One region of the Rathayibacter tritici genome, then DNA from elsewhere that is predicted to be linked to it. Evidence: predicted binding sites of a transcription regulator. Region 1 holds the regulator's gene; the other holds the start of a gene.

Region 1 (4,412 bases):
CTGGCGCGGTGACCTCTCGGCCGCCCTGGAGAAGGCGGAGGCACTGCGCCCGCTCGCCGCGAGCGTCGCGGTCTCCAGCTCCACCTCGCTCTTCCACCTGCCCCACGATGTCGCCGACGAGCCGGATCTCGATCCGCGTTTGGCGTCGTGGCTCGCCTTCGCCGACCAGAAGGTCGAGCAGGTCGCCGTACTCGCGCGGGGTCTGCGGGAGGGCCGGGCGTCCGTCAGCGCGGAGCTCGAGGCAGCGACCACCGCGTGGGAGGACCGCCGCACGGCACCGGGAGTGCGTGACGGCGCCGTGCGCACCCGCGCCGCGTCGCTCCGCCCCGAGGACCGGCACCGGGCGCCCGCCGCGGAGCGCCTCGCTGCCCAGCACGAGGCGCTCGCCCTGCCGCTGCTGCCCACGACGACGATCGGCTCGTTCCCGCAGACGCGCGAGATCCGCACGGCTCGCGCTGCCCTTCGTCGGGGCGACCTCTCGGCCGAGCAGTACAGCGAGCGGATGCGGGAGGAGATCGAGCGGGTGGTGCGCCTCCAGGAGGATCTCGGCCTCGACGTGCTGGTGCACGGCGAACCTGAGCGCAACGACATGGTGCAGTACTTCGCCGAGCACCTCGACGGCTTCGCGGTGACGCAGAACGGCTGGGTGCAGTCCTACGGCAGCCGCTGCACGCGGCCCTCGCTGCTGTGGGGTGATGTGTCGCGTCCGGCGCCGATCACGGTCGAGTGGTCGGGCTTCACCCAGTCGCTCACCGACCGGCCGGTGAAGGGGATGCTGACCGGACCGGTGACGATCCTCGCCTGGTCCTTCGTCCGTGACGACCAGCCGCTCGCCGAGACGGCCGATCAGGTCGCACTCGCACTCCGCGACGAGATCGCCGACCTGGAGCGCGCCGGGATCCGCATCGTGCAGGTGGATGAGCCGGCGCTACGGGAACTCCTGCCGCTCGAGGCCGCGGCCCAACCCGCCTATCTGGAGTGGTCGGTCGGCGCCTTCCGGCTCGCGACGGGTGCAGCGGCGACGGCGACCCAGATCCACACGCACCTCTGTTATTCCGAGTTCGGAGTCGTCATCGACGCAATCGACTTGCTCGACGCGGACGTGACCAGCATCGAGGCAGCGCGTTCGCGGATGGAGGTGGTAGCCGACATCGAGCGCTCGGGTTTCGCGCGGGGGATTGGACCCGGGGTCTGGGACATCCACTCGCCGCGCGTGCCGGGCGACGACGAACTCGGTGAACTCGTCCGGATCGCGCTCGACTCGATCCCGGTGCGCCAGCTCTGGATCAACCCGGACTGCGGGCTGAAGACGCGCGGATACGACGAGACGCTGGCCTCCCTCCGCGCGCTCGTGGCGGCCGCGACCAAGGCTCGCGCCACGCTCGCCGCCGTCTGAGCGATCGGCACACGCGGGCGCTCTGCACACGGAGGCGCTCTGCGCACAGGAGGGGCCCGGTCGGCTGCGCGCCGGTCCGGGCCCCTCCTGCGCGGCCGCCTCAGACCGAGCGGAGGACCGCGACGATCTTCCCGAGCACCTCGGCCTCGTCGCCCAGGATCGGCTCGAAGTTGGAGTTGCGCGGGAGCAGCCAGGTGTGACCGTCGCGCTGGCGAAGCACCTTGACGGTGGCCTCGCCGTCGAGCATCGCCGCCACGATCTCGCCGTTCTCGGCGGTGCGCTGAGAGCGGACGACCACCCAGTCGCCGTCGCAGATCGCGGCGTCGATCATCGACTCGCCGACGACCTTGAGCATGAACAGCTCGCCCTTGCCGACGAGCTGTCGCGGCAGCGGGAAGACTTCGTCGATCTGCTGGTCGGCCATGATCGGCACGCCCGCCGCGATCCGGCCGACCAGGGGGACCATTGCCGCGTCGCCGACCGTGGCACTCGATTCGAACGAGCCGTCGTCCTCCGTGGAGCTGGGCACGTCGATGAGGATTTCGAGCGCGCGAGGGCGGTTGGGGTCGCGCCGCAGGTAGCCGCTGAGCTCGAGCTGGTTCAACTGGTGGGTGACGCTGGAGAGTGAGGCGAGCCCGACGGCGTCGCCGATCTCGCGCATGCTCGGCGGGTAACCACGACTCGATACCGAGCGCTGGATCGCGTCCATGATCGCGAGTTGTTTCGCGCTCAGGCTCTTCCGGCGCCGACCGGCGGCGGCCTTCGTCTTGGCGGCCGACGTGCCGGCCGTTCGCGCGTCGCTCACGATGCTCCCTCTATCCCGGCGCGCACGCCGCGTGCGCGCGTGCCCGGTCGCGACCATCCGTCGAATGTCGGTGGTCGCTGCTGTACTACGACCAGGCTCTCGAAACTGTATCCGCCGGGAGTCCGCGTGCGGAACATTCGTTCGAGTGTGTCGCGTGCACGTTCCGCTGCGGGTCGGCCGCCCGGGTCGCTTGACCCGCGGGATGTTCGAAGATATGTTCGGTACAGGCGTTCGGGGTGGCCCTCCCGGCCGAGGGCCTCCCCGAATCCCTGTTGAAAGGAGCGATCTCATGACCGCACAGCTCACCTCCCGCTCGCTGGCACACTCGCACGCGGCTCAGTCCGTGTCGGGGCCGCAGCCCGTGTCGGAGCCGCAGTCCGCGGCCCTGGAGTCCGTTCCTGAGCAGCAGGGCGCTCCTGCCCGGGCGCGCATCATCCGCACCCACCTGCGCCTCACCCGCCGGGGCCGCGCCGTGGTCGCCGCACTCGGTGCGCTGCCGATCGTCGCCGGTGCCTTCGCGTTCGGTCTCAACGGCGGTGGGGCGGCGGCGTCGAGCGATACGGCAGCCGTCGAGTTCCGGTACGTCACGGTCCACGCGGGGGAGTCGCTCTGGTCGCTCGCGGAGGAGCTCGCGCCCCGGTCCGACCCGCGCGATGTGGTCGACGACATCCTCTCGCTCAACCAGCTCTCCAGCGCGGGTGTCGAGCCCGGCCAGCGCCTGGCGATCCCGGCCGAATACGACACCGCGCACTGAGGCCGGGTCGGACGCCTCGCTACCATTCTCTGGTGACGACTCTCGACGACCTCCCCCTCCGCGACGATCTCCGAGGCAAGCACCCCTACGGTGCGCCGCAGGACGTCGTCCCCGTGGCGCTCAACGTCAACGAGAACACCCATCCGGTCCCGGACGACGTGATCGCCGACATCGTCGGCCGCGTGTCCGAGGCCCTGCAAACCGTCAATCGGTACCCCGATCGAGAGTTCCGCGAACTGCGCGAGTCACTTGCCGGCTATCTCGGGCACGGCCTCACCGCCGACGGAGTCTGGGCGGCGAATGGCTCCAACGAGGTGCTGCAGCACGTCCTCCAGGCCTTCGGTGGCCCCGGACGCTCTCTGCTGGGCTTCGCCCCCACCTATTCGATGTACTCGATCCTCGCCTCGGGAAGCGGGACCACATGGATCCCGGCCCCGCGCGAGGCGGAGTTCGAGGTCGGAGCCGCCTTCGCCGCTGAGCAGGTACGCCGCGCCCAGCCGGACATCGTTGTCCTCTGCGCGCCGAACAACCCCACCGGCACGCCACTCGACCTCACCGTGATCGAGGCCGTCTACGACGCGACGGAGGGGATAGTCGTGGTCGACGAGGCCTACGCCGAATTCGCCGGCCGCGACGCGCCCACCGCCCTCAGCCTGCTTCCCGGGCGGCCGCGCCTGCTGGTTTCTCGCACGATGAGCAAGGCCTTCGCCTTCGCCGGCGTCCGGCTCGGCTACCTGGCCGCCGACCCCGCCGTGATCGACGCGCTCCGCCTCGTCCGCCTCCCCTACCACCTCTCGGCGCTCACCCAGGCCGCGGCAACCGCAGCCCTCGCCCACGCCGACGAGATGCTAGCGATGGTCGGCGAGATCATCGTGCAGCGCGATCGGATGATCGAGGGTCTGCGCTCGCTCGGCTACCGTCCCTCGGCGACGGGCAGCAACTTCGTCCTCTTCGGCGGAGTCGACGATCCGGCCGCCGTGTTCGAGGGCCTCCTCGCCCGCGGGGTCCTCATCCGTGATGTCGGCATCCCCGGCCACCTCCGCGTGAGCGCCGGCACCGAGGAGGAGACGACCGCGTTCCTCGAAGCGCTCGCCTCCCTCTCCGCGCCCTCCGCCGACCCCGCGGTGGCGCTCGCGCGCGAGTGAGAGCGCGCCTGGGGGCAGTGATCGTCCGCGAATAGACTGGGAGCCATGATCTCCCCGAGCGCCGCACCCGGGCGCACCGCCTCCCTCAGCCGTACCACCACCGAGTCGAGTATCGAGCTCTCGCTCGACCTCGACGGCACCGGTGCGGCCGATCTCGAGACCGGCGTGCCCTTCTTCGATCACCTGCTGACGGCGTTCGCCAAGCACTCGCTGACCGACCTGCGTGTCCGAGCTCACGGCGACATCGAGATCGACATCCACCACACCGCCGAGGACATCGGCATCGTGCTCGGCTCCGCCATTCGTCAGGCG
Region 2 (4,412 bases), 590 kb from region 1:
GCGGGTGGCGGGCTTCCGCGAGGCGCTCGACGCGGCGCTGGACGGGCGGGTGCTGCTCCTGCCCTCGACGTCGTCGGTCGCGCCGGCCCTTGATGACTCGGCGGAGGCGCTCGACGCGGCGCGCACGGCGACGCTCGGCCTGACCTGCGTGGCCGGGATCGGCGGATATCCGGCGCTCTCGGTGCCGCGACTGAGTGTCGACGGCGCTCCGGTGGGGCTCTGCCTCGTGGGTCCGCGGGGAGCGGATCTCGCGCTGCTGGAGCTGGCCGCGGGGTTGGCGAGGGCCGAGGACTGAGGGTTGAGGACTGAGGGCCGAGGACTCAGAACGGCGGTGGGGCGTCGGCGAAGCTCGGCCTACGCGTGGACGTCGGCGGATCCGGCGGATCGGGCGGCCGGGTGACCACGCGGCGGCCCGTGGGAGTGGTCCAGTCGGCCGCACCGTCGGGATGGAGGGTGTAGGTCCAGCGATCGCCGTGACGGACGTGATGGTGCGCGACGCAGAGCGATGCCAGGTTGTGCAGGGCGGTGGCTCCTCCGTGGCGCCACTCGAGGGTGTGGTCGGCCTCGGCGCTCGCGGCGGGCCGGGTGCAGCCGGGAAAGCGGCAGGTCCGGTCCCGCAGCTGTAGGGCGAGGCGCATCCGCGGGGGCGGGAGGCGGTACGTGCGTCCCACGGACACGATCGCACCGGTGCCGGGCTGAGTGAGGACGGGCGTGATCACGGCGTCTGCTCCGAGAAGGTCGCGGGCGATGCCGGCGGGGACGAATCCGTAGCCGTCCAGCTCGACCGGACCCTCATCGCGACCGGCCGCGGTGCTCGCGGCGAGGGTCAGGCGCACCTCGGCGCGGATGCCGGTGGCGAACGTGCGCGGACGCTCCTCGCCCGGTGCGGTGCCGGACACATCGCCGTCGCAGAGCAGGTCGGCGAGGGCGTCGGCCCGCAGTTGCGAGAGCGTGCGCTCCTCCGCAGGGGCGCCCGGGTCGCTGCCGGTGCTCCCGGTGCTCCCGGTGCTCCCGGTGCTGCCGGTGCCGTCGCGGAGCGTCCGCGCGATTCGATCGAGCCGTGCGAGCGCGCCGAGGGCGATCGGAGCGGGGAGGGTCGCGCAGAGTGTCGCCATGCCGTCGTGCTCGGGCGAGACCCAGACGGCGCGGTCCTCGCGAGCGCGGGCATGCCGATCCGCGAGGGGGACGTCGTGCAGCTCATCGCGGAGCCGGGCGAGGCGTCGGCGCAGCTGGGTCGGGGTCATCTCGGCGGCCAGTCCCGCGGCGCGCTCATCGAACGCGGCGAGAGAGGCGGCGGGCAGGGTCGCAGCGACTCCGCAGATGAGCTGACCCGCCTCCCACCGCAGGCGTGCCTGCGCCAGGGCGGCGCGAGTACACGGCAGGTGCTCGACCAGCAACCGGGCGTGCTCGAGCTCTCGGGTGGCCACGCGCTCGGACACGTTCAGCGCCACGGCGAGCTCGGCCCGGACCGACCGTTCGACGAGGTCGCGCGATTCCCGGGGCGAGCCGCCACGGGCGAACGACTCCGGGCAGCGCAGCGCTGCCGTGTAGGCCGCGTGCAGAGCCTCGGCGGAGGCGAGGTGCAGCGGAGCCGCGGAGCGGGCGAGCCGCGCCGCATGGTCGCCGAGGGCGCGGACCTCCTCGAGTCCCTGCTGCCTGTCATCCGTCATACTCGTATTGAATCAGGGATCACCGACATCCGGGCCCCGAAGCCATCCGATCCGGACAACTCGCGCCCCGACACTGCCTGTGGAGGAGGCATCGCGCCGGAGCAGGGGCGGCCGACGCCCTCGGGTTCGGAAACATGGGCGAAACGTCCGTCGCATAGGCTCTGACGCTGAAACACCTGTTTCTCCTACGCACGCTCGCATCCCCGCGCACCCGCACGTGAAGAGGTGGCACCATGACCGCGCCCGCGCCGTTCCTCCCCGTCGATCCGCCGCCGCGTCTGCTGATGGGTCCGGGCCCGATCAACGCCGATCCGCGCGTGCTGCGTGCGATGTCGGCTCAACTGGTCGGGCAGTACGACCCGTTCATGACGGCGACGATGACCGAGACGCAGGAGCTGTACCGGCAGGTCTTCCGCACCCGCAACGACAAGACGATGCTGATCGACGGCACGAGCCGCGCGGGCATCGAGGCGGCGCTGGTCTCGATGCTGGAGCCGGGGGACCGCGTGCTGGTGCCGATCTTCGGGCGGTTCGGGCACCTCCTGCGCGAGATCGCGGAGCGGTGCGGAGCCGAGGTGCACGTGATCGAGGCGGAGTGGGGGCAGGTCTTCCCCGTGTCCGCGATCGCCGAGGCTCTGGCGCGCGTGAAGCCGAAGGTTCTCGCCGTGGTCCACGGCGACACCTCGACCACGATGGCGCAGCCGCTGGAGGATCTCGGCGCGCTCTGCGAGAAGCACGGCGCCCTCTTCTACACCGACGTCACCGCCTCCCTCGCGGGCAACGCTTTTGCGGCCGACGAGCTGGGGCTCGACGCGGTGTCGGCCGGGCTGCAGAAGTGCCTGGGCGGCCCGTCCGGATCGGCGCCGGTCACCTTCTCCGAGAAGGCCGTCGCGGTGATCGAGTCGCGCAAGAGCATCGAGGCGGGGATCCGCGACGAGGGCGACGCGGTCAGCGCGCGCCGGGTCCGCTCCAACTACTTCGACCTCGGAATGGTCTTCGACTACTGGGGACCGCGTCGGCTCAACCACCACACCGAGGCGACCACGATGCTCTACGGCGCCCGCGAGTGCGCTCGCCTCCTCGTCGAGGAGGGGATCGACGCGGCCGTCGCGCGCCACGAGCTGCACGGCGCGGCGATGCTCGCAGGCGTGCGCGGGCTCGGCCTCGAGGTGTTCGGCGACGTCGCCCACAAGATGAGCAATGTGGTCGCGGTGCACATCCCGCAGGGCGTGAACGGGGACGCGGTGCGGGGGGAGATGCTCACCGACTTCGGCATCGAGATCGGCACCTCCTTCGGCCCACTGCACGGGAAGGTCTGGCGCATCGGCACGATGGGCTACAACGCTCGCACCGACGCCGTACTGACCACCCTGGCGGCGCTGGAGGCGGTGCTGCGCCGCGCGGGCGCCGCTGTGCCGGTGGGCGGCGGAATTGCGGGAGCGTACGAGGTGTACGGGGCGGCACGAGCATGAGCGACGCCACAGCCATCGATGCCATCGCCATCATGGCCCGCTGCGACGAGCTCGCCGCAGTCTCCTCCAGCCGCGACGGGATCGAGCGGGTCTACCTCTCGCCCGAGCACGTCCGCGTGAACGCGATGGCCGCGCGCTGGATGACCGAGGCCGGAATGCGCACGTGGCAGGACGCGGCCGGCAACCAGTGCGGCCGTTACGAGGGAGCGACCCCGGGACTCCCAGCGCTGCTGCTCGGCTCGCACCTCGACACCGTGCCCGACGCCGGCCGGTACGACGGGATCCTCGGTGTGACGCTCGCGATCGCGGTGGTCTCGCGCCTGCACTCGGCGGGTCGGCGGCTGCCGTTCGCGGTCGAGGTCGTCGCGTTCGGCGACGAGGAGGGCACCCGCTTCGGCACGGCGCTCCTGGGCTCCCGCGCACTCGCCGGCACCTGGGACGAGCGCTGGTGGGAGCTCGAGGACGCCGACGGGACCACGCTCGTCGAGGCGTTCCGCGACTTCGGGCTCGACCCCTCCCGCATCCACACCGCCGCGCGCGACGCGCAGGACGTGCTCGCCTACCTCGAGGCCCACATCGAGCAGGGACCATACCTCGAGGAAGCAGACCGCGCTCTGGCCGTCGTCTCCTCCATTGCGGGGGCGCGTCGCTTCTCGCTCACTCTCACCGGCACGGCCGGGCACGCGGGCGGAGTCCCGCTCGACCGCCGCCGTGACGCGCTGACCGGAGCGGCGGAGGCGGTGCTCGCGGTGGAACGGATCGCGCGCGAGCAGGGCGTGATCGCGACGGTCGGCCGGCTCGAGACCTTCCCCGGCGCGGTCAACGTCATCCCCGGCCGAGTCGACTTCACCCTCGACCTGCGCGCCGAGACCGACGCACAGCGCGACGCGGCGTGGGACGCAATCGAGCACGCGATGTCGGAGTCGGCCTCGCGCCGCCGCCTCGCGCTCACGGTGGAGCAGACCCACTCGGCCCCCGCGGTCGTTGCTTCCCCGCGGCTCCAGGACGTCGTGCGCGCGGGCATCCGAGCGACCGGGGACGCGGAGCCAATGGTGCTGTTCTCCAAGGCCGGGCACGACGCGATGGCGGTCGCCGATCTCACCGACTACGCGATGCTCTTCCTCCGCTGCAAGGGCGGCGTCAGCCACCACCCGGACGAGAGCGTGACCGAGGCCGACGTCGCAACAGCCCTGGACGCGTTCGAGGCGGCGGTCCTGGCGCTCGCCGAAGGGGCGCCGGCCGCGTGACCTCCGCAATCGCCTCAGCCTCA

What was found. Region 1 encodes LexA, which represses DNA repair genes until DNA is damaged. Its sites were predicted from a motif close to TCGAACANNTGTTCGA; they were not measured.
Region 2: A6122_RS07950 (HNH endonuclease signature motif containing protein) is a predicted target of LexA. The motif match lies at 1,839-1,854, and genes of this name have one in related genera.

What each region holds. Positions count from the first base shown of each region.
Region 1 covers NZ_CP015515.1:1,157,794-1,162,205, forward strand. Annotated here, with positions in the region: gene metE (5-methyltetrahydropteroyltriglutamate--homocysteine S-methyltransferase) at 1-1,396, shown strand, start outside; gene lexA (transcriptional repressor LexA) at 1,497-2,201, opposite strand; gene A6122_RS05215 (LysM peptidoglycan-binding domain-containing protein) at 2,491-2,955, shown strand; gene A6122_RS05220 (histidinol-phosphate transaminase) at 2,985-4,100, shown strand; gene hisB (imidazoleglycerol-phosphate dehydratase HisB) at 4,146-4,412, shown strand, end outside.
Region 2 covers NZ_CP015515.1:1,743,121-1,747,532, reverse strand. Annotated here, with positions in the region: gene A6122_RS07955 (amidase family protein) at 1-295, shown strand, start outside; gene A6122_RS07950 (HNH endonuclease signature motif containing protein) at 321-1,670, opposite strand; gene A6122_RS07945 (pyridoxal-phosphate-dependent aminotransferase family protein) at 1,904-3,142, shown strand; gene A6122_RS07940 (allantoate amidohydrolase) at 3,139-4,389, shown strand; gene A6122_RS07935 (MurR/RpiR family transcriptional regulator) at 4,386-4,412, shown strand, end outside.